DNA from 2 places in the Pantoea sp. X-Soil-TKNS-1207 genome. Region 2 is predicted to be linked to the other one. Evidence: predicted binding sites of a transcription regulator. Region 2 holds the regulator's gene; the other holds the start of a gene.
What was found. The regulator LexA, encoded in region 2, represses DNA repair genes until DNA is damaged. The targets are predictions, from matches to a motif close to TNCTGTATGTACATACAGNA.

Region 1 (16,077 bases), 1.2 Mb from region 2:
CGTTTTGATCTGGCCCCAGGCAACCTGGTCCAGCGGGAAACCTTCATAATATTGCAGCGTGAAGGCATCAATCAGCGAGTTGCCCACCTTCAGCGGGCCGTTGACGTTTGGCTCCTGGCCGTTGTCAGCGGTAAAGGTGTTCTGGCCGCTGCTCAGATCACACTGCTTTTTGCCGTTGCAGGCTGGCGCGTTCCTGTAATCAACGATCTTTTCCAGATGCTGGAAGGCGGGTTTCAGGGCCAGCTTTTCGTTAGCGGCCGTCATGGCTGCCAGCGCTTTTTTGTTGAAATCGTCGCTGCCGTCGGTCACCACCGGATTAAATACCGGATCCATGGTGCCCATCGCGTCCTGGTGGGTGACGGCAATGTCGCAGCCCGGGAAGGCGCCATTTATGAAGAACTGGGCGGTAGCAACGGTACGTTGCAGACTGTTGGCGTAAACAAAGACGTTGCTGCTGTCCGGGCAAGTGCCGTTCTCAACCAGGCCCTGCTGTGCCAGCCACTGACGGGTGTAATTCCCCATGTAGACTTCCAGCACGCCGCCTTTGGTGGTGAGCTGTCCACCGGGTACATCCCACTGCGGCCAGCTTTTCTTCGTTGATTGCTCCAGAACGCTGCCGTTATTCGCCAGCGGCGCGCGCAGATTGTGACGGCTAAGCATCAGCACCTGTTGCAGCTGCATATCCCCTTCCGCAGCCTGCGCCGCCATGCCCATTGGTAATGCAGCGATGACTGACAACGCGCAAAGACTCAGTTTCTTGATCATTGTGCCTATTCCATAATTCATCAGTGAAACACTCTGGCATTCAAACGATTAGCTCGGCCACAGAGCGAATTGCTCCACAGTGTAACTCAGCTTGCCTGGGAAAATCGCCAGATGTTTGCAAAAACCGTGAATGGACTATAGCAGACCTGGGCGCTGCCGTCGGGTGCAGGCAGCAGATTGAAAAGCAACGGGATGTTTTTCGGAATCTCGGAAGCGGAAAAGCAAAAAGCCCGCATCGCTGCGGGCTTCTTAAATTTGGCGGAGGAAGAGAGATTCGAACTCTCGGATGGTTTCCCATCGGCGGTTTTCAAGACCGCTGCCTTAAGCCGCTCGGCCATCCCTCCGTGAACTACATATATCTCGACGCTAAAAGCGTTAAGTGGCGGAGGAGGAGAGATTCGAACTCTCGGATGGTTTCCCATCGGCGGTTTTCAAGACCGCTGCCTTAAGCCGCTCGGCCACCCCTCCGCAATGACGCGCACTATAAACATCCCCCTGAAAGATGTAAAGCCTGTAGCGATTCATTCGCCTGAAAAACAGTCAAAAACTATTTATTCGGCGTCATATTCGCCATTCCGCTCAGGGAAACAGCAATTTATCGCGTAAAGAAGGGTAAAACGCCTTTTATGTCCCACCCCCGCTGCGTATTCTTGCCGCAGTTTAGTGTTCTTTCTATTTAAGGAGCGCATGTATGGATAGAATTATTTCGACGTCACAGCGACAGTCGCTGATTAGCACCCATAAGGTGCTGCGTAATACTTACTTCTTACTTGGCCTGACCCTGGCGTTTTCCGCCGTCACCGCCACCCTCAGCACCGTCTTCGCCCTGCCTGCGCCGGGTCTGATCCTGATGCTGGTCGGCTTTTATGGTTTGATGTTCCTGACCTACCGCCTGGCGAACAGCCCGACAGGGATTCTGGCGGCGTTTGCTTTTACCGGATTCCTTGGTTACTGCCTTGGCCCGATTCTGAACTCCTTCCTCTCGGCAGGCATGGGGGATGTGATTGGCATGGCATTGGGCGGTACCGCGCTGGTGTTCTTCTGCTGCTCGGCCTACGTGCTGACCACGCGCCGCGATATGTCATTCCTTGGCGGCATGATGATGGCGGGTTTTGTGGTACTGCTGGTGGCGGTGGTCGCTAACCTGTTCCTGCACCTGCCAGCGCTGCACCTGGCGATTAGCGCGCTGTTTATCCTGTTCTCAGCCGGTGCCATCCTGTGGGAAACCAGTAATATCATCCACGGCGGTGAAACCAACTACATCCGCGCTACCGTGAGCCTGTATGTGTCGCTGTACAATATCTTTGTCAGCCTGCTGAGCCTGCTGGGCTTCGCCCGCAGCAATTAACCTCAACCAGGTTATCTCCCAAACCCCGCTCTGGCGGGGTTTTGCTTTTTCTGGCTGCGCCGACCTACAATACCCGCAAACTGAACCTGAGGAGTCACCGTGATTTTTGCCGGTAAAGAGATCGCCACCGATGCGGAAGGCTATCTGAAAAACAGCGCCGACTGGAGTGAGCCGCTGGCGGAAGCCATTGCCGCCACCGAAGCCATCACCCTGAGCGAGGCGCACTGGGAAGTGGTCAATTTTGTACGCACGTTTTATCTGGAATTTAATACCTCACCGGCGATTCGTATGCTGGTGAAAGCGATGGCGCAGAAGTATGGCGAGGAGAAAGGCAACAGCCGTTATCTGTTCCGCCTGTTCCCGGAAGGCCCGGCTAAGCAGGCAACGAAAATTGCCGGATTGCCGAAACCGGCGAAATGTCTCTAATCAGCCCGTGGTAAAACGACCGGGCGCTTCAGCCGGTTGATGCGGTTCCACCAGCACTTTTTCCACGCGCGCACTGCGCGGCCCGCCTGCTTTTAACCAATCGATCAAGGCTGTGACCTGTGGCTCTTCGCCCCAGGCCAGCACTTCCACGCTGCCATCGTTCAGATTGCGCGCATATCCTTTCACATCCAGCTGTCGGGCCTGCATTTGGGTGCTGTAACGAAATCCCACGCCCTGCACCCTTCCGTGCACCCAGATTTTGAAGCAGGTTGTGGCCATGGTGCTCTCCCGTCACTGTTCATTGCATTTTGCTGCCATCCACCGGAAAATGGCGCCTCATTTTTTCAGGTAAGCATAGCAAACTATGACCGTTCGATTGATTCTCGCTAAGGGACGTGAAAAATCCCTGCTCCGCCGCCACCCCTGGGTCTTTTCTGGTGCTGTTGCCCGTATGGAAGGCAAAGCCCAGTCCGGGGAAACCATTGATGTATGCGACAGCAATGGCAAATGGCTGGGTCGTGCCGCTTATTCACCGCAATCACAAATTCGGGCGCGCGTCTGGAGCTGGCAACAGGATGAGTCAATCGACATTGCCTTCTTTGTTCGCCGTCTCACTCAGGCGCAGCAGTGGCGTGCCTGGCTGGCGCAGCGCGATGGGCTGGATAGCTATCGCCTGATCGCCGGTGAATCCGATGGTATGCCCGGCGTCACCATTGATCGCTTCGGCAATTTCCTTGTGCTGCAACTGCTGTCGGCCGGTGCGGAGTATCAGCGCCCGGCGATTATCGCCGCCCTGCAACAGTGCTTTCCGGAATGCGCGATTTACGATCGTTCCGACGTTGCCGTACGTAAGAAAGAGGGGCTGGAGCTGGCACAAGGCCCCGTCAGTGGCGAACTGCCGCCGCCGCTGTTACCGATCACCGAGCATGGCATGAAATTGCTGGTGGATATTCAGGGCGGCCATAAAACCGGTTATTACCTCGATCAGCGTGACAGCCGTTTCGCCACCCGTCGCTATGCCGACAACGCGCGCGTACTGAACTGCTTCTCCTATACCGGCGGCTTTGCTGTCTCGGCGCTGATGGGCGGCTGCCGTGAAGTGATCAGCGTCGATACCTCGCAGGATGCGCTCGATGTGGCGAAACAGAACGTGGAACTTAACGGCCTGGACGTATCGCGGGCGCAATTCCAGCGTGATGACGTGTTTAAACTGCTGCGTCGCTACCGCGACAGCGGCGAGAAGTTTGACCTGATCATCATGGACCCGCCGAAATTTGTTGAGAACAAAAACCAGCTGGCCGGTGCCTGCCGTGGCTATAAAGATATCAATATGCTGGCGATCCAGTTGCTGAATCCAGGCGGCATCCTGATGACTTTCTCCTGCTCCGGGCTGATGGCGACCGATCTGTTTCAGAAGATCATCGCGGACGCCGCCGTAGATGCCGGTCGTGATGTACAATTTATTGAGCAGTTCCGTCAGGCAGCCGACCATCCGGTGATTGCCAGCTACCCTGAAGGGCTTTATCTGAAAGGTTTTGCCTGCCGCGTGCTGTGACTTGAAAAAACTGTCCCTGCCTCCATATCTGATGCAGGGCAGTATTTTGGGAGGTCACTATGATTGCCAGTAAATTTGGAATTGGACAGCAGGTCCGTCACCGTCTCTCCGGGGTGCTCGGCGTGATTGTTGATGTCGATCCGGAGTATTCGCTCGATGAGCCTAAGCTGGAAGAAGTGGGGGCTACTGAGACGCTGCGCGCAGCGCCCTGGTATCATGTGGTGATGGAAGATGATGAGGGCGAGCAGGTCCACACTTACGTTGCCGAAATTCAACTGGCCGGTGAGACGTCCTTTGAACATCCCGAACAACCTTCGATGGATGAGCTGGCGGCTTCAATCCGCCAGCAGCTACAGGCTCCCCGCCTGCGGCATTGATTAAAAAACGGCGACCTGAGGTCGCCGTTTGTTTTAGTGCACCGGCTGAGACAGCCCCAGCCTTGGGATCTCAATCTTCGGGCAGCGATCCATCACCACCGTCATGCCTGCATCCTGCGCCAGCACCGCCGCCTGTTCATTAATCACGCCCAGCTGCAACCACAACGTCTTCGCGCCAATGGCAATCGCTTCCTGCGCCACGCCCCACGCCGCTTCCGCATTACGGAACACATCCACCATATCCACGCTGCCCGGAATATCCGCCAGCGTGGCGTAGGCAGTCTGCCCCAGCAACTGCTGCCCGGCGAGTTTCGGACTAACCGGCACCACCTCGTATCCCTGATCGAGCAAAAACTTCATCACACCATAACTGGGGCGATCAGGCCGATCGCTGGCACCCACCAGCGCAATGCGTTTGGTATGGGTCAAAACATCACGAATTGTTTGATCGTTCATGCATCTCTCCTTTTTCACTCGCCTGAGTGTAGATGGCATCAGGCCGCCTGGCGCAATGGAAAACTTTGCGCGGCAGCACGAATAAATATGTTAAAATGTAAATTAACTGCCATAATGTAATAATTTGCTACACATCACTGGTTTGCGCCCTACTTTCTGGAGTTGAAATGAAGCTGTTTTACGCTGTTACGGGTTTACTGATGTTGCTCGTTTCAGCATCCTGCCACGCCATTAGTCTGAAACTCGATCCGGATATCGATCTTCTGGTGCTGGATGGGCGCAAAATTTCCGGCTCGCTGCTTAAAGGCGCGGACAGTCTCGAACTGGATCGCGGCCAGCATCAGTTTCTGTTTCGCGTGGAAAAATTCCCGGACTCAGCGCCTCACAACGGCCCGCATTATCAGTCGGTGCCGATGATCGTCACTTTTACCGCCAGCGCCAAAACCGTCACCATTCGCCTGCCCGCGCTGGATAACCGGCGTGAGCGCAACACCTTTGATCAGACCCTCAATTTCCAGCTGGTTGATGAACAGGGCAAGGAGATCGCCAGCGTTCGCGACCATTTGCCTGTGCCAGAGAGCGGCGATCTTGAGCAGGCCATGCTGAATTATAACCGTAATGGTCTGGCCGCCTCCGTGCCGCGATTCGCGGTGCAGGCCGCCAGCGTACCGGACGCCCAGATCGATGCCGACTTCGCCTGGCAGGAAGTCAGTGACCTGCCCTCGCTGCAACGCTGGTTTCAGCGTTTTGATGCCGCCACCCGCCTGCGTTTTCTTAGCTGGATGAAAACCTTACGCGCAAGTTGATAGGAATGAAACGCCAGGGGTAAACTCGTGCATTAACTAACAATGCCCGAGAAGAATCAGGAAGCCCTATGGAGCAGACCGTTCGTACCCTAAAGATGCAAAAACATATCGCCCTTGTCGCCCACGATCACTGCAAAGCCTCGTTGCTGGACTGGGTACAGAAGAACCAACCCGCGCTCGCCTCCCATGTACTCTACGCCACCGGCACCACCGGTAATCTGATCAACCGTCATACCGGTCTGGATGTGAACGCCATGCTGAGCGGCCCGCTGGGCGGCGATCAGCAGGTCGGTGCGCTGATTTCGGAAGGCAAAATTGACGTGCTGTTTTTCTTCTGGGACCCGCTGAACGCGGTTCCGCATGACCCGGACGTTAAGGCGCTGCTGCGTCTGGCAACGGTGTGGAATATCCCGGTGGCCACCAACCGCTCCACCGCAGATTTCCTGATTCAGTCGCCGCTGTTTGCAAGAGAAGTCGAGATTCAGATCCCGGATTATCCGCGTTATCTGGCGGAACGTCTGAAATCGTGATGTCTCAGGCCTTCCGGCTCTGCGCTACGCCGAGGTCGCGGAAGTGATCGACGAACACGGAAGGCCGATCCTTATCGAATAACAGCCATACCTGCTGACGCGCCCGCGTCAGCGCCACATAGGCCAGTCGACGTTCTTCGGCATCCGGGAAGTCTTCCGGCTGCGGCAACAATCCCTGCTCCATAATCGATTCACGCGCCGCAGCGGGAAAACCATCCCGCCCCTCATGCAGACCGAGAATAATGACAAAATCCGCCTGCTGCCCTTTACTGGCGTGAATGGTCATAAAATCCAGCCGCAACTTTGGCCAGCGGGTTTTGGCTTTATCCAGTAACGCTGGTCGCAAATGGTGGTAACGCGCCAGCAGCAACACGCGCTCATCCGGCTTCACATAGCCACTCAGCTTATCGAGCAACGGCTCCAGCTGCTCCTGCGGCAGCAGAGTCACCGATTTCTTATTCCCTTTGGTCAGACTATTCAGCGGCTTACGCAGCTGATGCGGGTTTTGCTGAACAAAGCGATTGGCAATCTCACCGATGCGATCGTTAAAACGATAGGTGGTATCGAGTACGCAGCGGTCGCCTTCACCGAAATAGTGATGGAAGGCGGTGGTCAGGCTCATCTCCGCGCCGCTGAAGCGATAAATGGCCTGCCAGTCGTCGCCGACGGCAAACAGCGCAGTCCGTTTGTTTTGCTGACGTAGCGCAGTCAGCAGCGCCGCACGCTGCGGTGAAATGTCCTGAAACTCATCCACCAGAATATGCTTCCACGGACTGATAAAACGTCCTTTTTCCAGGATGGCGATCGCCTGATGGATCAGGCCGGAGAAATCCACCGCCCCTTCCTCTTTCAGCGCGGTTTTCCATGCTTTCAGAATCGGCGCCATCAACTTAACGCGTTTACTAAACTGATCGCGCTGATCTTCCGGTACATCGGCAATCATCGCCGCCTGGGCTCCGCCGTGCATCCGCATCAGTCCCAGCCAGCGTTCCAGCCGCGAGGCCAGGCGCTGCGCCAGTTTGTCATCCTGCCAGAATGGCCCTTCGGCAACCTCCCACTCCAGCTCCTCCTGCAACCATTGACGCCAGCCGCTGGCCTGCGCTTTTTTGCTGTTGCACTGTTCGCGCCAGGTATCAATCAACAGCTGCCGACGCGCTTTGCTATCGCTCTCCAGTTTGCTGATGGCGGGCTGTTTATTGCTGCCTTCGCGAATAATATGCAGCGCCAGCGCATGGAAGGTACGCGCCTGAATCGCGCTCTCACCGAGCCGCTGCTGGATGCGTTCGTTCATCTCTTCCGCCGCCTGACGACCAAACGCCAGCAGCAAAATCTGTTCCGGCTGCGCCAGTTTGCGCTTCAGCAACCAGCCGGCACGCGCCACCAGCACCGAGGTTTTGCCACTACCCGCACCTGCCAGCACCAGTAGCGCATCCTCACCGTTGACCACCGCTTCACACTGCGAGGGATTAAGCGGCGTGGTTTCCACCGTGGAGAAAAATTCCTGATATTCCGCCAGGATTTTTGTCGTCCATGTGCGATTGCGCTGGCGAATGGCGGCGTCACCCTGTTCCAGCCATTGCTGGCAGAATTGCCACAGTTCACGACAATTATCGAACTGTTCGAGGCGGGATGTGGGGAGCGGCAAGGCGGAAAACTGACGGGTGATGTTCTCTTTCACCGCGCTCAGCTCGCTGCGTTTGAGCCAGCGATCCTGTTGGGTAAAGGCGAAGATTTCCTGCTGCAACGCGGTTAACACCTCAGCGCACACCACGCTCATCTCCTGGCTCCACTGCTGCCAGGCCTGTTGCAGATAATGAAAAAAGCGCTGCGTCTCCTGCCATTCCGTGCCGTGCAGCCGCACCACTTTTTCTTCCGGCAGCAAAAATTCCAGCTCGCCCCATACCAGGCCGCGTTTACAGGCAATATCCAATAACTGGTTGAAGGGAATGAGATATTCGTGGCGATCGCCGCTAACTTCCACCCCTGCCGCCAGCAGGCGCACGCGATTATAGGGGTGCTGTGCCAGACGTTTACCCATTGATGTTGCTTTCAGTTCCATGTCCGCACCGTCTTCAGGAATAGATTATCGCGCAGTTTACCTGCCAGACCCTTGGCGCTCCAGCCTTAAAACAGGCTAAACTTGGCGGCACATATTGCGGATTGCAAAAGGAAAATCGTGTTATGCGCACCGTGCTCAACATTCTCAACTTTGTATTGGGCGGCTTTTTTACCACCCTCAGCTGGCTACTGGCGACGCTGGTCAGCATCGTACTTATTTTCACGCTGCCGTTAACGCGCTCCTGCTGGGAAATTACTAAACTCTCTCTGCTGCCGTTTGGCAATGAAGCGGTGCATGTGGACGTGCTGCGCCCGGATAGCAAAAGCCCGGTTCTGAACGCTGGCGGCACTTTCCTCAACCTGTTCTGGCTGGTGTTTTTCGGCTGGTGGCTGTGTCTGATGCATATTTCTGCCGGAATTGTGCAGTGCCTCACCATCATCGGCATACCGGTTGGCATCGCCAATTTCAAAATTGCCGCCATTGCCCTGTGGCCGGTCGGCCGCCGTGTGGTTTCGGTGGAAGAAGCGCAGGCCGCGCGGGAAGCGAATGCCCGCCGCCGTTACTGAGGCTAAGCCATGATGCATGAGGCTTTGCCGGGCTGGCGGCGTTATCTGTTCAACAGCAGCCTGCGCTATTTACTGCGCATCTTTTTCGCACTGGCAGGCTGTGCCGCCGTGCCCTGGTGGCTACAGAAAATTGAGTGGACCATTCCGCTGACGCTGGGGGTGGTTGCCGCAGCGCTGGCCGATCTCGACGATCGCTGGACCGGACGCCTGCGGAATCTGCTGATTACGCTGATTTGTTTCTGTATCGCCTCGGTGTCCGTCGAGTTGCTGTTCCCGCATCCCTGGGCATTTATCGCCGGTCTGGCCCTCTCAACCTGGGGATTTATTCTGCTGGGCGCACTGGGGCAACGCTACGCTACCATTGCCTTCGGCGCCCTGCTGATTGCGGTCTACACCATGTTGGGCAGCGGTCTGTTCCTGCAATGGTGGATGCAGCCGTCGCTGCTGTTGATTGGCGCTTTGTGGTACAACCTGCTGACCTTAATCGGCCACCTGATATTTCCGGTGCGCCCGGTGCAGGAGCAGCTGGCGGCCAGTTTTTCGCAACTGGCGCGTTACCTTGATGCCAAAGCCAGCCTGTTCGATCCCGATGGCGGCGAGCAGGATGACGCCGCGCTGATTGCCACCGCCATGGTCAACAGCCAGCTGGTGGCCCAGCTTAACCTCACAAAAAGCACCATCCAGAGCCGTCTGCGCGGCGACCGGGGTTCGCGCAGTACGCGGCGCAGCCTGCATTACTATTTTGTCGCGCAGGATATCCATGAGCGCGCCAGTTCGTCACATCTGCAATATCATCAATTACGCGATGACTGGCGTTACAACGAAGTGCTGTTCCGTTTCCAGCGTTTATTGAACATGCAGGCACACGCCTGTCGTCAGCTGGCAGAGACAATATTATTACGTCAGCCTTGGCATCATGATCCCCACTTTGAACGCGTGTTTGAGCGGCTGGAAACGGCGCTGACCCGCCTGCAACAAAGTGCGCCGGAGGAAGCCAATATCCGCGCGCTGTTCTGGCTGCTGCGCAATTTGCGCGCCATGGATGCCCAGCTGGCATCCATTGAATCCGAACAGATGCTGGCGCAACCCGCCGCCTCCAGTGACGACAATCTTTCCAGCGAAGGGCTGAGCGGTTGGGCTGATATTCGTCTGCGCATCAGCCGTCATCTCACGCCTTCCTCGGCGTTATTCCGTCATGCGGTGCGCATGTCGCTGGTGTTGTGCGTTGGCTATGGATTTATTCAGATCACTGGTGTGCATCGCGGATACTGGATTCTGCTCACCAGCCTGTTTGTATGTCAGCCGAACTATAACGCCACCCGGCGGCGTCTGGCGCTGCGTATCGGCGGTACGCTGGCGGGGATTGCCATCGGCCTGCCGGTGCTGTGGCTGGTGCCTTCAATCGAAGGGCAACTGATTCTGATTGTGCTTAGCGGGGTGCTGTTTTTCGCCTTCCGGCAGATCCAGTACGCCCAGGCAACGCTGTTCATTACCCTGCTGGTGTTGCTGTGCTTCAATCTGCTCGGTGAAGGCTTTGAAGTGGCGCTGCCGCGCGTGGTCGATACCTTGCTGGGCTGCGGTCTGGCGTGGCTGGCCGTCGCCTTTGTCTGGCCGGACTGGCGTTTCCGTCAGTTGCCAACCGTAGCCGATCGCACGCTGAATGCTAACTGCCGCTATCTTGATGCGATTATGGAGCAATATCACCAGGGCAAGGATAATCGGCTGGCGTACCGTGTGGCGCGACGTGATGCCCATAATGCGGATGCTGAACTGGCTTCGGTCGTTTCCAATATGAGCAGCGAAGTTCACTACCAGCAGCCATTACGGGAGAACGCGTTCAGGCTGTTGTGCCTTAATCACTCTTTTCTCAGTTATATCTCAGCATTGGGCGCCCATCGCGTCAGGCTGGATGACACCGCGCTACTGGCCCTGCTCGATGATGCGGTGTGCTTCGTTGAAGACGTATTGCAGATTGAGCGTGTCAGCGATAGCCAGGCGACACACATGCAGCAGGCGCTGATGCAGCGCCTGTCGGAAATGAAAACCAGCCCGGAAACGCAGGCGCCGCTGGTGTTGCAGCAGTTGGGGTTATTGATCTCACTGCTGCCGGAAATTGCACGTCTACGCCGTATCCTTGCGACAGGCTAAAACCCATCAACGCTCTGCTGCTGGTCAGCGGAGCGTTTTTTGATACCACGCGCAGAGTTCAGCTCTGACCTCCCTCGGCAGCGCCGCCTCATGATGCCCCGAAATTGCGCCCTGCAGTGCCAGCAATGTTTTCAGGCCGATGTGTTTATTCACCAGGCGCAGTTTCAGCCAGCTCTGCTTCGCGCCAATTTCACACAAATGCTTTACCGAGCAGATACCCGCCTTATGCAGCAGCATTTCCATGCGCATACTCAGATTGGGCAAGTCTTTGAGACGCAATGAGATATATTTTGTCTTCAGCTCATCGCGCGCCGTGCGTAATGCGCTGGCCGACAGTAGGATTAACTGTTCCGGCTCCTGCCAGAGTTGCATATCGACTTTGAAGTAACTCAGGGTAACCGGGATGCCGCGCTTGTGGTAAATCAGCGGCTCCATGGGACAAAGCGCCGCATAATCAGCGACAGCTTCACAGGCGCGCAGGTAAAGCGCATCTTCATTAATTAACGCAAAAACCACCTTCTCCACCGCCAGTGTGTAACCACCAAACTGCGTGCGGGATTCGATTTTACCTAGCGCTGACAGCTGCAATTTTGTTTGCTCAACAACCGGGTGATACTTTTTCATCCTGACACCTTCCTGAAGTCCTTTTACCAGAAACATCCTAATAAATATCCATGTATTCATCAGGTTAGAAGATATGAAAAACGATCTGGCTGTTCAATGAATAAATGCTGTGCGGCGAAAAAATGTGCAGAATTTGCGAGGTGTTTTCAGAAATTGAGGTTGATCTTTATCCAGGAAGCCATTACTGTATATTCATACAGTTCATTACTGAGTGATTAAATTATGCGTACTCAATTCTCTGGCACCGCTGACCGTTCTCATCGTTTTGCGACTTCAGATGTAGCGCAACCTTCTTTAGGTGGCATTACTGAGCTGCATTACAGCGAACAACCTGGCATGATGCAGCTTATGCTGCTGCCGGTATTGAAGCAGTTGAGCCTGCAATCACGCTGGCAGCTGTGGTTAACTCCCGCGCACAAGCTGAATCGTCACTGGATGCAGCAGTCAGGATTGCCGCTGGAAAAGAGTATGCATATCACGGAGAGCGAGCGTTACAGCACGGTGGAAAGTATGGTCAAAGCGCTGCGCACTGGTAATTACAGTGTGGTTCTGGCGTGGATTCCTTACGAACTGAACGATGAAGAGCGCTGGGAACTGAAACAGGCTGCGATCGAAGGTGATGCGCTGGGTCTGGTGATGCGTCCACAAGGACAGGATGGGGTTTTGTCCAGACAACGATTAGCGTCAAAAATTCCCTCAGATTTGTTTCATTAAGTAAAATTAGGATTTTTCTTGCACCTCGTTTCTCAGAAGTTGACGCTAAGCCACTGATTCTTGTCCAGCCAGCTTAGACAATGGCTTAGCCACTTTTTTCATTTCTGATCGCGAAGATTATGCCATGTCAATTGTTAAAATGTGTGTATAAACCCCTGTTTTTTTATCGCCTGGCCTCACATCATACTTGTAACTTTCCAATCTCGTTGTAGACTTTACCTCGCCAGGGTGCTCAATAACCTCCGTTTTTTCGGTAGAGTCATAAGCGAGCATTTTGACCCGGCGAAGGATTAAACCAAGAGCAAACTATTTTTGCTCATTGCCTATTTGGATGATAACGAGGCGCAAAATGAAAAAGACAGCTATCGCAATTGCAGTGGCACTGGCTGGCTTCGCTACCGTAGCGCAGGCCGCTCCTAAAGATAACACCTGGTATACCGGTGCTAAGCTGGGTTGGTCTCAGTACCACGATAAAGGTTACTACGGTAACGATTATGAGAACAACAATGGTCCGACTCATCAGGATCAGCTTGGCGCAGGCGCTTTCCTGGGCTACCAGGCTAACCCGTACCTGGGCTTCGAGCTGGGCTACGACTGGCTGGGCCGTATGCCTTACAAAGGCACCGTAACTAACGGCGCATTCAAAGCACAAGGCGTTCAGCTGGCTGCTAAACTGAGCTACCCGATTACTGACGATCTGGACGTGTACACCCGTCTGGGCGGCATGGTATGGCGTGCTGATTCCACTCAGACTAACCCGACCACCGGCCGTATCAGCGACCACGACACCGGCGTTTCTCCGCTGGCTGCTGTTGGTGTTGAATATGCACTGACCAAAAACTGGGCAACTCGCCTGGACTATCAGTGGGTTAACAACATCGGCGACGCAGGCACCGTTGGCGCGCGCCCTGACAACAGCATGCTGAGCGTCGGCGTTTCTTACCGTTTCGGTCAGGATGAAGCTGCTGCACCAGTTGTTGCTCCAGCTCCGGCACCGGCTCCGGTTGTTGAAACCAAGCGTTTCACCCTGAAGTCTGACGTCCTGTTCAACTTCAACAAAGCGACCCTGAAGCCAGAAGGCCAGCAGGCTCTGGATCAGCTGTACAGCCAGCTGAGCTCAATGGATCCGAAAGACGGTTCTGCTGTAGTCCTGGGCTTCACCGACCGTATCGGTTCAGAGCAGTACAACCAGAAACTGTCTGAGAAACGTGCTCAGTCTGTTGTCGACTACCTGGTATCTAAAGGTATCCCGGCTAACAAAATCTCCGCACGTGGCATGGGCAAATCTAACCCGGTTACTGGCAACACCTGTGACAGCGTGAAAGGCCGCAATGCCCTGATCGACTGCCTGGCGCCGGACCGTCGCGTTGAAATCGACGTGAAAGGTGTTAAAGACGTGGTAACTCAGCCGCAGGCTTAAGTTTTCACGCAGTAAAAAACCCCGCTCAGGCGGGGTTTTTTTTATACCTGATTGTCAGTAAAGCGAGAATTATTCGCTATCCGTTTCACCCTTGCCGAGAATCGCCTGCAGATCCTGCTTCAGCGTCGACATCTGGCTGGCATACTTCTCTTTACGTTCGGCATCTTCAATCAGCTGCACGATGGTCTCAGAAAGCGTGCTATTACGGCGCTGCGCTAACCCAGCCAGACGTTGCCACACCAGATATTCCAGGTCGATAGATTTCTTCCGGGTATGCTGATGCTCAGCATTAAAATGGCGTTTACGACGTGCACGAATGGTCTGCTTCAGACGGTTTTCCAGATCCGGATGGATATGCTGAGCAATCCACTCGTTAACCTCAACCGGGCTATTTTCCATCATCAATAGCGCGTCTACCGCAACCTGGGCGGCACTCAGTTCAAGATGACGAGTGATCAGTTCACCCTCCCGATGCTTTTTCACCAGGTATTTCCACTTCCATCCACTTTCAAGATTTTCGAGTTGCTGGTATTTCATCGGAATCTCATCGTGATCACGTAACAAACTAAGAATAACAGCTTTTTTCCTGGATGCAGCAAGGAAAAACATGTTGCGGCCATCACAATTCGGGCCGGAACTCCGCAGTGCTTAACCCGGTTGATTCCTGTATAATCGCGCTTTTCCCGAATCTGACGAATGGAATATTTTGACCAGCTCTCAACTTACGTGGCAAGCCCTGCAGCCGGATAGCACCCGCTACCAATCCATTTTCTCAAACGTCTCACTGGAAGATAGCGATAGTCTAGCCGCGGTTCAGCCGCGTCTGCTGAATGCGCTGGCGCATTTGCATCATCAACAACAGGGTTTCCCACTGCTGCTATTACGCAGTCAGGAAAACAGCGACTACCTCGCCTGGGTTGCCAGCGCCGCACAACGTTTTCAGCCTGACGCTGAAGCCCTGTTTGGCGGTGATTACCTGGTGATGGGTGACAACGTCAGCCTGTTGCCGCCAACCGACAGCAACCGCCCCTTCACCAGCCAGGGCGGCGTACATTACGCCGACTGGATCGAATTCGAGCAGCTATTCGGCTGTGTCCGTCAGTATAAAGATCGTGTCCAGCCGGAACCAGGTTTGCTGCATCGCGCCAACGGCGGCACCCTGATCCTCAGCGTCAACACGCTGCTGGCGCAACCCCTGATGTGGCTGCGCCTGAAAAAATGCATCGAGCAGGGCCGTTTTGAGTGGTACTCGCAGGATGAACGCCAGCCATTGCCGGTAGCCATCCCTGCGCTGCCGTTGCAGCTGCGTCTGATCCTGTGCGGCGAACGCGATGCGCTGGCTGATTTCCAGGCGCTGGACCCGGAAGCGCATGAGATGGCGCTGTACAGCGAGTTTGAAGAGAACCTGCAGATCCTCGACGAAGATGAGATGACGGCCTGGTGCCAGTGGACGCTGACTCAGGCGCGTCAGGCAGGCTTGTCAGACCCCGAAGAAGATTTCTGGCTGCCACTGATTAATGAAGCTGTGCGCACCACCGGCGATCAGGACACGTTGCCACTGTGCCCGCGCTGGCTGCGTCGCCAGTTGCAGGAAGCGGCATTGCACGGTGACTCACTCAATGCTGAAGCGCTGAAAGATGCGCTGGAAGCGCGTCAGTGGCGTGAAAGTTTCCTCGCCGATCGCATGCGTGATGAAATTCTGCTAAACCAGATCATGATTGAGACTGAAGGCGAAGTGGTCGGTCAGATTAATGGTCTGTCGGTGATTGAATTTCCCGGCCACCCACGTCCGTGGGGCGAACCATCACGTATTACCTGCGTGGTGCACCCTGGCGATGGCGAATTCACTGACGTTGAACGCAAGGCGGAACTGGGCGGCAATATTCATGCGAAAGGCATGATGATCATGCAGGCCTACCTGATTTCTGAGCTGGAGCTGGAACAACAGCTGCCCTTCTCTGCTTCGCTGGTGTTTGAACAATCCTACTCCGAAGTCGATGGCGACAGTGCCTCGCTGGCTGAGTTGTGCGCCCTGATTAGCGCCCTGGCTAACCAGCCGCTGAATCAGCAAATCGCGGTCACCGGTTCGGTGGATCAGTTTGGCAATGTACAGCCGGTTGGCGGCCTCAATGAGAAAATTGAAGGCTTCTTCAGCATCTGTAATGAACGCGGCCTGACGGGCCAGCAGGGCGTGATTCTTCCCGCCAGTAACGTGCGTCATCTGAGTCTGAATGCGGAGGTCGTTGCGGCGGTGCAGCAGGGCCAGTTCCATATCTGGGCCAT
Region 2 (16,077 bases):
GGTTGCGGATAAGCCGTCCGGTTTGGGCACTGAAGCCGCTGGCGTGGTAAAGAAAGTCGGCTCTGCGGTAACGCGCTTTAAGGCGGGTGACCGGGTGGTGTATTGCCAGGCATCGCTGGGAGCTTACAGCGAGGCGCATAATGTTCATGAAGATCGCCTGGTGATTCTGCCGGAGAGCATCAGTTTCGAGCAGGGCGCAGCCTCTTTTCTCAAAGGTCTGACGGTGCAGTATCTGCTGCGCCAGACCTACAAGGTTAAGCCGGACGAAATTTTCCTGTTCCACGCCGCCGCCGGTGGTGTCGGCCTGATTGCCTGTCAGTGGGCCAAAGCGCTGGGCGCGCATCTGATTGGCACCGTTGGCTCGGCTGAAAAAGCCAAAATCGCCAAAGATGCCGGAGCCTGGGCCACCATCAATTATCGCGATGAAAATATTGCTCAGCGCGTCAGTGAATTGACGGACGGAAAGAAAGTGGCGGTCGTATACGACTCAGTCGGTAAGGATACCTGGGAAGCGTCGCTGGATAGCCTGCGCCGGCACGGGTTGATGGTGAGCTTTGGTAATGCTTCCGGCGCGGTGACCGGCATCGATCTGGGGATTCTGAATAAGAAAGGATCGCTGTTTGTTACTCGCCCTTCCCTGTTCGGTTATATCACCAATCGTGAAGAACTCGACAGCGCCAGTGCGGAGCTGTTCTCACTGATTGCCAGCCGCGCCATTAAGATCAACGTGCCGGAACAGCAGAAATTTGCGCTAAGCGATGCGGCACGCGCGCATCAGGTACTGGAGAGCCGCGCCACCCAGGGGTCGAGTCTGTTGATTCCCTGACCCCAGAATGCAAACGGGGCTTCCCGTAGGAAGCCCCTTTTTCTTTTTTATAGTTCGCGCTGGTGTAGGGACAGCGGCGATGAATACGTTTCGACTCAACACCGACCATCCTGACAGAAAACATAAGTAAAAAATATGTTTAATTGCGGATTTGTACTAAGTAAAGATTAACTCTGTGATCGCACCCGCATTTAGCGCCAGCTATTTTTCTCTAACTTACTGATTTTTCTTTTCAGTCGATTCAGCTTCACATCGCCTTCCGGCGTAGTAAAGGCGCGATACAACCAGACAGCCACCACCGCCAGCATCAGCCACGGCAACAATTTAATAACAAGTGCAAACAGCCCGCCGAGGAACATCAGCACCGTTGCAACAATCAGCGCCGCAATCACGCCCAGCAGCGACACGCCGGTCAGCAGCAGCATGAGAAAAAAGCCGATAACAAATAATATTTCCACGAAGGCTCTCCTGTGTAGGTTACAGAGAGGACATTACAAGATGCGTGCCAGAATGGTTTTCATGCTAACGCATTGAAATTATTGAAGTGAATTTAAGATGCATGTGGATAGAATGATGAGATTCACTAACTTGTGGCGTAAATAAAACCGTGCGGGGATGGCCTGGCCAGCATGTATGCCGACCCTGCCCAGAGGTGCGGATTTACCCGCACCGGGGAAAAACGTTTCAGGCTTCCTGCGGGATCTTATCTGCCACCAGCGCCAGCGCCGCTTCCAGCACACGGACATCCGCGCCAGGCTTGTGGGCGTTCTCGCTCAGGTAGCGACGCCACTGGCGTGCACCCGGAATGCCCTGGAACAGGCCAAGCATATGGCGTGTTACGTGGCCGAGGTAAGTGCCTTTCGCCAGTTCCGCTTCAATATAGGGGTACATGCTGCGCACCACCGCCACCGGATCGGCCGCCGGGGTTGTGCGGCCAAACAGCTCGCGATCCACCTGCGCCAGGATGCCCGGATTCTGGTAGGCTTCGCGCCCCATCATCACGCCATCCATATGTTGCAGATGGATTTTTGCCTCTTCCAGCGTCTTCACGCCGCCGTTGATGGCCATGGTCAGCTGCGGGAAATCACGCTTCAGCTGATAGACGCGTGGGTAGTCGAGCGGCGGAATTTCACGATTCTCTTTCGGGCTGAGTCCCGAAAGCCAGGCTTTACGCGCATGAATGATAAAGGTGTCGCACCCGCCCTGCTGCGCCACGGTGCCGACGAAATCGCACAGAAATTCGTAGCTGTCCTGATCGTCGATGCCGATACGGGTTTTCACCGTCACCGGGATGCTGACCACATCACGCATCGCTTTGATGCCATCCGCCACCAGCGCCGCTTCGCCCATCAGACAGGCGCCAAAGCGGCCATTCTGCACGCGATCGGACGGGCAACCGACATTAAGGTTGATTTCATCGTAGCCACGCGCTTCCGCCAGCCGGGCGCACTGCGCCAGTGCCGCCGGATCGCTGCCACCCAGTTGCAGCGCCACCGGATGTTCATCCTCGCTGAAGGCCAGATAATCGCCCTTGCCATGAATGATCGCGCCGGTCGTCACCATTTCGGTGTATAGCAGCGTATCGCCGCTCAGCTTGCGGTGAAAATAGCGACAGTGACGGTCGGTCCAGTCGAGCATCGGGGCAATAGAAAAACGTTGCGAAGAGAAGGTATCGGTCATGAAACGCAGCAAATCCGGGGTTAAGTGATGAGATACTGCGCAATGATATCACAGGATTGACGGGCGACACAGCCGCCCGTCGGTATGCAGGGGATCGATCAGAAGTTAAATCCGAGCTGCACCATGGCACCCCAGGTGTTGTCATCGCCGACCGAACCGGCCAGATCCAGATGTACCGTATTGTTAAACGGCGACAGACCGAAACCGGCGGTAAATACGTTGGTGTCCGTTGACTTCATATCCGCACGATAACCGGCACGCAGTTGCAGCCAATCCAGCACCCGATACTCACCGCCCACGCCGATATACTGGCTGCTCCCTTCCGATTTAAAGCGCTTGGTCTGGGTTAAATCGACATCACCAGTCAGGGTCACCGGACCGTAGTTCCAGGCCAGGCCGGTGGTCACTAACGGACGGATTTGGTAGGTATCGCGATAGTCATTGACTACTTTGGTATCGATATCGCGCGAAATCAGGTTCTGCCCGGTGAGGCCGAAGGTCCAGTGTTCACCAAAGTCCGTGGCAAGTCCGGCATCAATGTTGAAGCCTGTATCGGAACTGCGATAGCGGCTGTTGTTTATGTCGCTCTTGTCATATTCATAGATGCTGGCGGTGTAGTTATACAGCCAGGTTTTCTGCACTTTCGGCGTCACACCAAAAGAGACCGGGTGGCCGGCAATGGTGAACTCATGCGCCAGCGCCACACCGTAGTCGGTGACTAACGCCGCCAGACCATTGGCGCTGGAGCGCAAACTTTCTGCGCCGCCCTCTGAAGGAATGATGGTACCGTCCGCCACGCCTTGCAGATAGGTAATGTCGCTATCTACCACATTGGCTCGCACATGCGCAGTGCCATAGGCTTTAGTCACAAAGGCAAATGGCAAGGTTTCATTAGGCACCGTCACCGCCAGCGCCACACCTGCGCTACCGTCGGCCTTATTGCCGCGCAGATCGCGTAGCTTATCCGCCATATCACCAGCGGCGGCCTTTAACTGCGGATAGCCGTTGAGATAATCCTGAAAGGTTAAGTTATCAATGACATCGCGGTAATGGTCCACCGTGTTGGTGATGTCATCAACCTTGTCCTGCAAATTGTTTTTATCCGTAATCTGCACACCCGCTGAAGGGAAAATGATGCTGACATCATCGTCGGGTTTTGCTTTGGTCATTAATGCCGGGTTCGCCAGCACGGCGGAACTCCAGGTGGAGGAAGCAACGCCTGTGCCTCCCATTGCATCATTACGCGCGTCGTACCAGGTCCCAGCTGCCAGAGCGGACGAGGAAAGAAATACTGCATTCAAAACAACAAGATAAGCAACCTTTTTGCGTCTGAATAATGTCTTCACCATGTGCCTGCCATCACCTTTAAATGTCGTGACCACGTCATCGACGTAACAATTTTCCAGCCCTTATTGTGAACCTGGGCTAACGATTTATTGCTGTGAATTAAAAGGAAATAGCACTGCTATTCGCAGAATTGGCTGCAATTGCGCCAATCTGTCATGTATTTATGCAAAAAATTAAACGATGTTTAAATTAAGGCCAGATATTACTTAAGCCCTTTTGAACCTTAGACGCTAAGTCGGTGAGTTGCAAAGCAAAACCCGGAAAGCAATTTGATAGTGCGCTAACAAAAAGAAACACAGATGACAGCAGGGAAGATGACAGGGAAAGAATGGCACTATTAAAACCCTGATAAATAGAATTTTTCCGGGCGGAAGCAGCAAGAAAAAGCAATAACAGCAGCGTAAAAATTTGTGTGATAAAATAACATCACTCGCAACCTGGAGAACGCTTATGTCAAATCTGTCGCCCGACCAACTTCTCACCCAGGCTGAAACGCTGTGCCTGCAACGCGGCGTGCGTCTGACCACGCAACGTGCCGAAGTGCTGCGCCTGATGGCCGAGCAGAATGGGTCGATCAGCGCTTATGATTTGCTGGATCAGTTGCGCGTCAGTGAACCGCAGGCCAAACCGCCGACCATCTATCGCGCGCTGGACTTTCTGCTGGAGCAGGGATTTATCCATCGCGTTGAATCGAATAACAGTTATGTGGTTTGCCATCATTTTGATGAACCAGCGCACACCTCGGTCATGCTGGTGTGTGATCACTGTGCGGCGGTCAGTGAAAAGCACGCTCATGGCGTCGAAAAGATTATTGCCGATCTGGCAGAACAGGCGGGATTTACCCTGCGCCACAGCGTGATTGAAGCGCATGGATTGTGTGAAAATTGTTCAGAAGTGGAAGCCTGCACGCATCACGAAAGCTGCGATCACGATCATCAGGTTGAGAATAAAAAGCGGGTGAGGAAGGGATAGATGGCACATCCCTGTGCCAGCCCGATCATCACGATCGGCGGGTAGGAGCATCGTCCTTAAACGGGTCCGTTACCAGCGGTGATCCTTGTTATGACCTTCCCAGTCTTTAACTTCACGCTCGGCCTGATCTTTTGCGTAGCCATAGCGTTCCTGAATTTTACCGACAAGCTGATCGCGTTTACCTTCGATGACGGTCATATCATCATCCGTCAGCTTGCCCCATTTTTCCTTCACTTTCCCTTTGAATTGTTTCCAGTTGCCGCTCGTTTCGTCTTTATTCATAACCATTCTCCATGTCATCCTGAGGGATATTGGTGTAATACCCAATACTTGCAGGTAAAAACCCATATAACGCGCTACTCATTTGCGCCGTTAAGGATAATTATAGTAGTCATTGGAGGTTTGGTAGCATCTTACAGACTATTCTGTATCCATAGCATCAGAGTTGGCTGGAGGCAAACCAGCTGTCGTGACGCCAGTGCCGGCGCCACACCAGCCACAGCGTTAGCCCACGTAAAGCGAGAAATACCGTCACCGCCAGCCACAAACCATGATTTCCCAACCATGGCAGCGTCAGCAGCGACAGGCCATAACCCAGCGCCGCCAGCGCCATGCTGTTACGCATCTCCCGCCCGCGCGTCGCACCGATAAACATGCCATCCAGCAAATAGCACCACACGCCCATTAACGGCATCACCACTTGCCACAGCAGATAACGATCGGCCATCTCGCGCAGCGCTTCCAGCGAGGTCAGCAACCCGACGATTTGCGCGCCAAACAGCGCATAAATTAAAGCGAACAGCAGCGCCACCACCCCTGCCTGACGGCAGGCGGCATGCCAGATTAGCAGCAGCCTGCTGCGATCCTGCGCGCCAACCGCCTCACCAGAACAGGCTTCAACCGCATAGGCGAAGCCATCCAGCGCGTAGGCTGTGAAGGTAAGAAACATCAGCAGCACCGCGTTAACCGCCACCACATCCGGTCCTATACGCGCGCCGAGTATCGTCAGCGAAGCAAAACAGATTTGCAGCAGAAATGAGCGCAGCATGATATCGCGGTTCAGGCGGAACAGGCGGGCCACATCGCCGCGCCAGCTGTTCCTCAGCAGGGAAAAATCGATGCCACGCAGCTTCAATACGCGCGCCACCATCCACAGCCCGACAGCAAGGGAGACGTATTCAGCCAGCGCCGTGGCGGCAGCCGCCCCAGCTACGCCCCAGTGCAGCCCGAGGACAAACGCCAGATCCAGCAGAATATTGACCAGATTGCCCACCACCAGCAGCACCACAGGGGCGCGCGCATACTGCACGCCCAGCAACCAGCCAAGAATCACCAGGTTTGCCAGCGTGGCGGGCGCGCTAAGCCAGCGGATCTGAATAAACAGTTGCGCCTGCTGCTGGACAGCAACGCTGCCGCCCATCAGCGCCGCCGCCAGGTTGCTGACGGGCGTACGCAATGCGATGAACAGCACGCCCGCCACCAGAGCAATTAATAACGGCTGCGTCAGCGCTCGCGCCAGCGCCGTTTTATCACTGGCGCCAAACGCCTGGGCGGTAAGACCGGTGGTGCTCATGCGCAGAAACAGCAGCAGCATAAAAATAAAGCTGGTTGCCGTGGTGCCAACCGCTACGCCGCCGAGATAGACAGGACTGTCGAGATGGCCAATCACCGCCGTATCCACCACGCCGAGTAACGGCACCGTGATATTGGAGAGGATCATCGGCAACGCCAGCCGCCAGAGTGTTTTGTCAGAGGAGGAAAACAGCTGCATCAGCCCGTCCCGGTTTCTGCTGTGATACGTCTGTCAGATTGAAGAGGATAAGAACATCAGACTACGGCAGCGCAGATGCGCTACCGCAGCGGGGGGAATCGATACGATCAGAGCCACTCGCCGTTGCGCACGATGCCCACGGCCAGACCTTCAACAGTCAGTGACTGCTCACGGGTATCGACAACGATCGGCTGGAAGTCGCTGTTTTCCGGCAGCAGATGCACGATAGCACCCTGCTTTTTCCAGCGTTTCACCGTCACTTCGTCATCGATGCGCGCCACGACAACCTGGCCGTTACGCACTTCCTGAGTCTTGTGTACCGCCAGCAGATCGCCATCCATGATGCCGATATCTTTCATCGACATGCCGCTGACGCGCAGCAGGAAATCTGCGGTGGGTTTGAAGAGGTTGGCATCCACCTGGTAATGCGCTTCGATGTGTTCCTGCGCCAGCAGGGGTTCACCGGCGGCGACACGGCCGATCAGCGGCAAACCTTCGCTGACTTCCTCTTCCATTAATAAACGAATACCGCGCGAAGCACCGGAGACGATTTCGATAACGCCTTTGCGCGCCAGCGCTTTCAGGTGTTCTTCGGCCGCATTAGGTGAGCGGAAGCCCAGTTGCGCAGCAATTTCCGCACGCGTTGGCGGCATGCCCGTCTGGTTGATATGGTCGCGAATCAGGTCATAGACCTGTTGCTGCCTGCTGGTTAACGCTTTCATCCCGCCCCCTGGTTGTTTATACAGTCGCTGTGAGTATATACAGGTATTGGCGAAATGGAAACCAAAACTGAGGGAAAAATCAGCGGGTTGATGAATTCGGAAGCCTTATCGCAAATGTGACCAAAGCAGCGCGATCCAGACAAACAGAGCCAGTAAGATAGCCAGTAACACTGCGGCCGATCCCATATCCTTAGCACGACCGGCCAGCGGATGGCGTTCCTGACCAATGCGGTCAACCACCGCTTCGATGGCGCTGTTCAGGATCTCAATAATGATCACCAGCACAACCGAACCGATCATTAATACGCGGGATACGGCATCAACATCCAGCCAACACGCCACCACAATCGCCACCAGTGCGGCGATCGCTTCCTGGCGAAATGCGGCCTCATGTTGCCAGGCGGCACGTAATCCCTGCCAGGAATAACCGGCAGCTTTCACTATCCTTTGAATACCGGTGACGTTATTTGCCATGTCGTTGAACCCTTTGCTCGTTTTGACGTCAATGTCTGGGCAGCCGGTAATGGCACAGCCACAGATCTTCGCGGCACTTTCTGGTATGCTTGCCGCGCTTTGCTAACAAGAGGCTTTAAGTTGTCTATGTCAGGTTGGCGTAAACTTTATTATAAATTATTGAATTTACCACTCTCCATTTTGGTAAAGAGTAAGGTCATTCCCGCCGATCCGGTGTCCGAACATGGGCTGGATTCGACGCGGCCGATTATGTATGTGCTGCCTTACGATTCCAAGGCCGATCTGCTCACGCTGCGCACGCAGTGCCTGAAGCTGCATCTGCCCGATCCGCTCGCGCCGCTGGAAGTTGACGGGGCATTGCTGCCACGCCATGTGTTTATCCATGATGGCCCGCGCGTTTTCCCATACTTCGTGCCCAATCTGGAGTCGGTGAAGCTCTTTCACGATTACCTCGATCTGCATCGCAGCAATCCAGAGCTGGATGTCCAGATGCTGCCGGTCTCGATTATGTTTGGCCGTGCGCCAGGGCGAGAAATCCAGGGAGAATCAACGCCTCACCTGCGGATTCTCAATGGCGTGCAGAAGTTCTTCGCCATTCTCTGGCATGGTCGCGACAGCTTTGTGCGTTTCTCGCCAACGGTTTCGCTGCGCGAGATGGCCACCGAGCACGGTACCGATAAGTCAATTGCTCAGAAACTGGCACGCGTTGCACGCATTCACTTTGCGCGTCAGCGTCTGGCGGCGGTCGGCCCACGTTTGCCAGCCCGTCAGGATCTGTTCAACAAGCTGCTGCAATCCAAAGCGATTGAAAAAGTTGTGGAAGATGAAGCCCGCAGCAAAAAGATTTCGCACGAGAAAGCACAGCAGAACGCCGTTGAAATGATGGAAGAGATTGCGGCCGACTTCTCCTATGAAGCCATCCGCGTCACCGACCGCGTCATGGGCTGGATGTGGAGCCGCCTCTATCAGGGCATCAACGTCAATGGCGGTGAACGCGTGCGCCAGCTGGCTCAGGATGGTCACGAGATTGTCTACGTGCCCTGCCATCGCAGCCATATGGATTATCTGCTGCTCTCCTACGTGCTCTACCATCAGGGACTGGTGCCGCCGCACATTGCTGCTGGTATCAACCTGAACTTCTGGCCTGCCGGTCCGATTTTCCGTCGTCTGGGTGCCTTCTTTATTCGCCGTACCTTCAAAGGCAACAAGCTCTACTCCACGGTTTTCCGTGAATATCTGGGCGAGCTGTTTACGCGTGGCTACTCGGTTGAGTACTTCGTGGAAGGGGGACGTTCCCGTACCGGCCGTTTGCTGGACCCGAAAACCGGCACCCTGTCGATGACGTTGCAGGCCATGCTACGCGGCGGTACCCGTCCAATCACCTTCGTACCGATTTACATTGGCTACGAACATGTGATGGAAGTGGGTACCTACGCCAAAGAACTGCGCGGTGCGGCGAAAGAGAAAGAGAGTTTCATGCAGATGGTGCAGGGGCTGCGTAAGCTGCGCAATCTGGGCCAGGGTTACGTGAACTTCGGCGAACCGCTGTCGCTGGTGAACTACCTGAACAAACACGTACCGGAATGGCGTGACGCGATCGATCCGATCGAACCGCTGCGTCCGGCGTGGATGACGCCGACGGTAAATGATATCGCCAGCCGTCTGATGGTACGCATTAACGAAGCCGGTGCCGCGAACGCCATGAACCTGTGCGTGACCGCCCTGCTGGCCTCCCGTCAGCGTTCGCTTACCCGCGAACAACTGATTGAGCAATTGGAGTGCTACACCCAGCTGCTGCGTAATGTGCCCTATTCTCCTGAAGCGACAGTGCCGAATATGAGCGCCGAGGCGCTGCTTGATCACGCCATGGGCATGAACAAGTTTGAGACCGAGCAGGACAATATCGGCGACATCATCATCCTGCCGCGCGAGCAGGCGGTGCTGATGACGTACTACCGCAACAACATTCAGCATATGCTGGTAATGCCGTCGCTGATTGCCGCCATCGTGCAGCAGCACCGTGAAATCAGTGAGGCTGAGTTGCTGCGCCAGGTGAGCCTGGTTTACCCGATGCTGAAAAGCGAATTGTTCCTGCGCTGGAGCACCGATCAGCTACCGGCGGTGTTGCAGGCGTTGTGTGCCGAGATGGCGCGTCAGGGTCTGGTTACCATGCAGGATGGTCAGTTGAAGATGAGTCCGGCCCGCTATCGTACGCTGCAACTGCTGGCGGCAGGTATCCGTGAAACGCTCCAGCGTTTTGCCATTACCTTCTCCATCCTCAGTGCCAAGCCAACCATCAACCGTGGCACGCTGGAGAAAGAGAGCCGCACGCTGGCGCAGCGTCTGTCGGTGTTGCACGGCATCAACGCCCCGGAGTTCTTCGATAAGGCGGTGTTCACTTCGCTGGTGCTGACGCTGCGTGATGAAGGCTACATCAGCGACAGAGACGATGCGGATGTGGAACGCACGCAAATCATGTGGCAGATGCTGGCGGAGCTGGTCACCAGCGATGTGCGTCTGACCATTGAGAGCGCCGTCGCACACGATTAACGCGCCCCCATAAAAAAAGCCGTCATCGGTTAACCGGTGGCGGCTTTTTTGTTTCCTGTTCGGCCTGTATGCCTGTGGACTACATCAGCCCAATAAACGGCAGCGTATTCAGCAGGATGCCGAGAAACAGCACCAGCCCAACGTAGTTGTTGTTGAGGAACGCGCGGAAGCAGGCATCGCGCTCGCGCTGCGCAATCAGTTTCTGCTGATGTACAAACAGTCCCGCCGCCAGCAGCAACGACCAGTAAAACGCGCCATTCAGATTCAGCATCATCCCCACCAGCGCCATCAGCCCCAGCGTGGCCAGTTGCAGCAAACCGATAATCAGCTTGTCATAACGACCAAACAGAATCGCCGTCGACTTCACGCCAATCCGCAAATCATCATCACGATCCACCATTGCATACTGGGTATCGTAGGCCACGGTCCAGCACAGGTTCGCGAAGAACACCAGCCAGCAAACCAGAGGTAAGGACTCACTAACTGCCGCCCAACCCATCGGAATCGCCCAGCCAAATGCGGCCCCCAGCACCACCTGCGGCAGATGGGTGTAGCGCTTCATAAACGGATAAACCCAGGCCAGCGCCAGACCGACCACCGACAGCATAATCGTCATACGATTCATGGTCAGCACCAGCAGGAAAGCCAGCAGAGCCAGACCGACAAACAGCAGCTTCGCCTCTTTCTCCGTCACCAGCCCGCTGGCCAGCGGACGGGCTGCCGTGCGTTTTACATGCCCATCGACTTTGCGGTCGGCATAGTCATTGATCACGCAACCTGCGGCGCGCATCACAATCACCCCCAGCACAAACACCAGCAGCACCGACAGCGGCGGAATGGTCATGCCAGACAGCCACAGCGCCCATAAGGTGGGCCACAGCAGCAGCAGCGTGCCAATCGGCTTATCAATGCGCATCAGGCGGCTGTAAGCCTGCAATTTATTCATTGGTAGGGTCTTTTGCACAATCCTTATCCTTGATCCAGCGAACGATACAGCGGTGATGCAGGTAAAAACAGTTCCGTTAACAGCAGCGGTTTGCCGGAGAGCCGTAAGCGGGAGCGACGCCCCCATAAATCATCCACCTGACCGGGGTCGATAAAATCGCGGCTCAGGGTCGAAGAGGCAAACAGATAACGTCCGAGCGGTCGGGTGCCCAGCTGCTGGAGCATCAGCTCCGGGCCATTCAGGGTGCTTTCCGGCACCAGCGTGCGTCCCACCAGCCAGGGCACATCATCACCGCACAAAACAATTTCCCGTAGCCAGAAGCGCTCATCAGCGGGCAGCAATTCGCCTTCATCCGTCAGCTCACAGGCATCGATAAAACCCTCGCGTAGCGGCTGGACGGTGACCTGCTGACAATGCTGCTCAAAGCGCCGCGTCATCGAGTCTTCCTCCATCAGCCAGTCCAGCAGGGGGGCGGAAAGCAGCGAGGAAGAGGCAGGCAGCCAGCGTAGCGCGCGCAATTGCGCCAGCGCATCCTGAGACATAAAAACCTCCACAAATAAAAAGTGCCCCAGTGTACCGTACCCTCGCCGTTGCGCGAATCATCGCGCGATGCGGAAAATGATTTGTCGCTGAAATCCGCGCAAAACTGCTTTCCTTCGCTTTGCCGATCACGCCACTATGGCTGAACGATGAGGATGAAAGAAGGATGCGTCATGACACAACCACCCAATCAGGACCTGTTAAGCGAACTGGAACAGCCCCAGGGTGATCGCGCGCTGGCGTGGGTCGCCCAACAAAATAGCCGCACCACCGCAAAATTTGCCCAGGGAACACGTTTTCAGCAGGCGCAGCAGACGATTTTACAGGCGTTAAATGACCAGTCGAATATTCCGTGGGTGACGCATTATCGCGATACCCTTTATAACTTCTGGCAGGACGAACACCATCCGCGCGGCATCTGGCGGCGCACCTCGGAAACCTCATACCTGACGGCGCATCCTGTCTGGGAAACCGTGCTGGATATGGATCAGCTGAATCAGGAGGAGGACGCCAACTGGAGCTACCACGGCGCGCGCCTGCTGTATCCCTCCTATACCCGCGCCCTCGTGTACCTGTCGACCGGCGGCGATGCCTGCGAAATTCGCGAATTTGATCTGGTCAGCAAAACATTTATCCGCGACGGTTTTTTCCTGCCCGAAAGCAAAAGCCGGGTCAGCTGGGCCGATGAAAATACCCTGCTGCTGGCGCACGATGCGGGCGGTGACACGCTCACCACCTCCGGCTATCCCCGCTGCGTCAGCCGCTGGCAGCGCGGTACCGCCCCCGAAGACGCAACCCTGATCTATGCCGGTGAAGCCAGCGATCTTTCGGTTTCAGCGTGGCGCGACACTACGCCCGGCTTTGAGAAGGAGCTGGTGCAGCGCACGCTGGATTTTTATCACAGCCACACCTGGGTGTTGACGGAACAGGGCCAGCTCGCCGCGATTGCCATCCCGGACGATGCCTCGCCGGGCTTTTTCCAGCAATGGCTGCTCGTCACCCTGAACAGCCCGTGGCAGGTGGCGGATCAGCGCCATCCCTCCGGCGCGTTGCTGGCCATCAATTTTGACGATTTTCAGCAGGGCCAGCGCAACTTCACCACCCTGTTCACGCCGGATAAGCACACCACGTTGCAGGGCTATGACTCGACGCGCGATTATCTGATCCTCAATCAGATTCACGATGTGGTTGAGACCGTAGCAATCCTGAAAGTGGCAGAGGGAGAGTGGCAGCGGGTGGAAGAGATGGCATTGCCCAACGCCACCAACATTTCCGTCTTCGGCCTGGATGACGAGACCAACCGATATGGCGTCGTCAGCCACGGCTTCCTGCAATCCTCACGTCTGAGCTATGGCGACTTTGATCGGCACACGCGGGTTGACGCCAAACAAGCCCCTTCCTGCTTCGACGCCAGTGGGTTCGAGGTGACGCAGCATTTTGCGCTGTCAAAGGACGGCACGCGCATCCCCTACTTCCAGGTCTCCGCCAAAGGGCTGACGCTGAGCGGCGATCACCCAACCCTGCTGTATGGTTACGGCGGATTTGAAGTATCGCTGACGCCCTCCTATCTCGGCGCGAAAGGCGTCACCTGGCTGCAAAAAGGCGGGGTCTACGTGCTGGCTAACATTCGCGGCGGCGGCGAGTATGGTCCGGCGTGGCATCAGGCGGCGTTAAAAGAGCATCGCCATCGTGCCTATGAAGATTTTGCCGCCGTGGCGGCTGACCTCGTCACGCGTAACGTCACCTGCCCGGCTCGTCTGGCGGCCCGCGGCGGCAGCAACGGGGGATTATTGATTGGCAATATGCTGACTGACTATCCCGACCACTTCGGCGCGCTGGTGTGTGAAGTGCCGCTGCTGGATATGGCGAACTATCATCGCTGGCTGGCTGGCGCGTCCTGGATGGCTGAATATGGCGATCCCGAGGATGCCGAAGAGTGGCAGTGGCTTAAAAACTATTCGCCGCTCGACAAGGTACAGGCAGACAAAACCTACCCGCCGACCCTGTTCACCACCGGCACCCAGGACGATCGCGTCAGCCCGGCGCACGCGCGCAAAATGATGGCGCGGATGCAGCAGCAGGGGCATGAAAACGTCTGGTTGTATGAAGAGACCGAAGCCGGTCATGGCAGCGCGCCGGAGCATCGTCAGACCGCGTTTTATGCCGCGATGGTAGAGGAGTTTTTGTGGCAGACGTTGCGGGCTAAATGAAGTTTGTAGCGGCGCGATAACTTGCGCCGCTACGCATTGGTTTTATTCACGCTTCAGCCGGTTGCTGTTCGCCAGCCACAGCGTCACCACCAGAATCAGGATCGCCGCCGAGTAGCACAGCGTATCGAACGGGTTTTTATGATCGACGATAATCAGGCGGATAATCGCGGTAATGCCGATGTAGACGAAATAGCGCAGCGGAAAGTGATAGCCCGACTGGAAATACTTCACGATCAGCGCGATAAATTCGAAATAGAGAAAGTAGATCACAATCCCTTCGATCAGCAGATATGACGATGCCTGTTCGCCGGTGCTGAACAGCACATTGGCCAGATGGATAGTTTCTTTACCCAGAAACACCACCAGAATGATCGCCAGGGTCACCAATCCAATATTCAGTACCCATTGCAGAACCCTGGCAATCAGTTGCCCGGCCGCTGATTTTGTTGTCATTTTTTGCGCCTGTTAAAACGAGTTATCTCTGGCGCTATCATGCGATAGTGTGATCGAAATCACAATATGCTCAAACATCAACATCCACGCACAGCGCGTCGTAGCGCCAGTATTCACAGTCGCAGTCGATGACCCGTTTGTGTTGATCCCGATTGGTACGGGTGATCAGCAGCCCTGGCGTTCCGCTGGCAACGTTGAGCGCCGGTGCCGCCACCGCCGGTAAGGGGGCGGGCAGAATGGTAAAACGTGCGCCGCCGTAACGAATGCCGTAGCGCTGGTCGTAGAGATCGGTCAGAGAACGGGTGAGATCCTCTTCGAGCAGGCCGGGAAAATAATGGGGATTCAGGTAGTGCTCCACATATAACACCGCGCGACCATCAATGCGGCGCAAACGGCGAATCAAATAGACATCATCCCCTTCGGCCAGCTGGAGCTGCTGCGCCACCGACTGCTGCACCGGCACCTTGCGCGCTTCAATCACCTCGGTGCTGGCAACGCGGCCCTGCTGCGCCGCCATGGCGTGGAAATGGCTGTGATGCAGCGGGTTATACACCAGCCGTGGCGGTGCCACAAACCAGCCGCGCCGCAGTTCACGGTAGATAACCCCCTGCGCCTCCAGTAATCCCAGCGCTTCACGCAGGGTAATGCGCGTGGTGGAATATTGTTCGCTCAGGCTACGTTCAGCCGGTAAGCGCCCGCTGGCGAACTCCCCTGCATCAATACGACTGTGCAGCGCGGCTGCGATTACGTCCGCCGTTTTCGACAACATCTTTAAAGCCTCATTTTGGGGCGAAGCTGCACTATGACAGTTCGATGACAGTCAGGTGACAAGCTATGCCTGGCATTACCGCGTCGCTGCATCCCATGTGGATCTGCTTGTCACTCCACATTTTCCCGCCGCAGTCATAAAACCTTCATATGCAAAGGCTACATTGGCTCGGTTCTTGCTGGACTAGACCAAGATGTCCCTCAACTTACACCGGGAGCAACTGAGATGAAAGCGTTAATCGCCTCTGTAGTAGCCAGTGCCGTTTTGCTTGCGCTGCCCGCCGCGCAGGCTGCCGACAACGATCTCGCCGCGCTGGAAAAAGCCGCGCGCAGCGAAGGTCAAATCAACAGCGTCGGTATGCCAGATAGCTGGGCTAACTGGAAAGATACCTGGAACGATATCAGCAGCAAATATGGCCTGAAGCACAGCGATACCGATATGTCCTCGGCGCAGGAGCTGGCGAAGTTTGCAGCGGAGAAAGAGAACGCCAGCGCCGATATCGGTGATGTGGGCGCCGCTTTTGGCCCGGTTGCCGTGGCGAAAGGTCTGGCACAGCCGTACAAACCCACCCACTGGGATCAGGTTCCGGATTGGGCGAAAGATAAAGAAGGTAACTGGATGCTGGCCTATACCGGCACCATCGCCTTCCTGGTCGACAAACAGCAGGTGAAAGATATCCCGCACAGCTGGGCCGATCTGAAGAAAGGTAAGTATGTGGTCACTATCGGTGACGTCGGCGTGGCTGCTCAGGCTGCCAACGGCGTGCTGGCCGCCAACTATGCCATGGGCGGTGATGAGAAGAACATGAAACCGGCGC

Region 1: a site for LexA is predicted at 11,843-11,862, ahead of sulA (SOS-induced cell division inhibitor SulA). Genes of this name have one in related genera too.

What each region holds. Positions count from the first base shown of each region.
Region 1 covers NZ_AP035958.1:1,538,700-1,554,776, reverse strand. The annotation lists gene agp (bifunctional glucose-1-phosphatase/inositol phosphatase) at 1-765, opposite strand, end outside; tRNA gene AC6I8V_RS07120 (tRNA-Ser) at 1,022-1,109, opposite strand; tRNA gene AC6I8V_RS07115 (tRNA-Ser) at 1,146-1,233, opposite strand; gene yccA (FtsH protease modulator YccA) at 1,457-2,113, shown strand; gene tusE (sulfurtransferase TusE) at 2,213-2,539, shown strand; gene yccX (acylphosphatase) at 2,540-2,818, opposite strand; gene rlmI (23S rRNA (cytosine(1962)-C(5))-methyltransferase RlmI) at 2,904-4,094, shown strand; gene hspQ (heat shock protein HspQ) at 4,154-4,471, shown strand; gene AC6I8V_RS07085 (CoA-binding protein) at 4,505-4,927, opposite strand; gene AC6I8V_RS07080 (YccT family protein) at 5,095-5,733, shown strand; gene AC6I8V_RS07075 (methylglyoxal synthase) at 5,802-6,263, shown strand; gene helD (DNA helicase IV) at 6,268-8,322, opposite strand; gene AC6I8V_RS07065 (YccF domain-containing protein) at 8,445-8,888, shown strand; gene yccS (YccS family putative transporter) at 8,898-11,036, shown strand; gene AC6I8V_RS07055 (TfoX/Sxy family DNA transformation protein) at 11,061-11,660, opposite strand; gene sulA (SOS-induced cell division inhibitor SulA) at 11,883-12,374, shown strand; gene ompA (porin OmpA) at 12,724-13,794, shown strand; gene matP (macrodomain Ter protein MatP) at 13,864-14,331, opposite strand; partial or broken gene AC6I8V_RS07035 (AAA family ATPase) at 14,385-16,077, shown strand, end outside.
Region 2 covers NZ_AP035958.1:357,290-373,366, reverse strand. The annotation lists gene AC6I8V_RS01630 (quinone oxidoreductase) at 1-826, shown strand, start outside; gene pspG (envelope stress response protein PspG) at 1,018-1,284, opposite strand; gene dusA (tRNA dihydrouridine(20/20a) synthase DusA) at 1,511-2,506, opposite strand; gene AC6I8V_RS01615 (conjugal transfer protein TraF) at 2,605-3,855, opposite strand; gene zur (zinc uptake transcriptional repressor Zur) at 4,304-4,825, shown strand; gene AC6I8V_RS01605 (CsbD family protein) at 4,895-5,107, opposite strand; gene dinF (MATE family efflux transporter DinF) at 5,265-6,596, opposite strand; gene lexA (transcriptional repressor LexA) at 6,704-7,318, opposite strand; gene AC6I8V_RS01590 (diacylglycerol kinase) at 7,424-7,792, opposite strand; gene plsB (glycerol-3-phosphate 1-O-acyltransferase PlsB) at 7,919-10,342, shown strand; gene ubiA (4-hydroxybenzoate octaprenyltransferase) at 10,422-11,288, opposite strand; gene ubiC (chorismate lyase) at 11,312-11,830, opposite strand; gene AC6I8V_RS01570 (prolyl oligopeptidase family serine peptidase) at 12,002-14,038, shown strand; gene psiE (phosphate-starvation-inducible protein PsiE) at 14,081-14,491, opposite strand; gene AC6I8V_RS01560 (UTRA domain-containing protein) at 14,562-15,260, opposite strand; gene AC6I8V_RS01555 (ABC transporter substrate-binding protein) at 15,486-16,077, shown strand, end outside.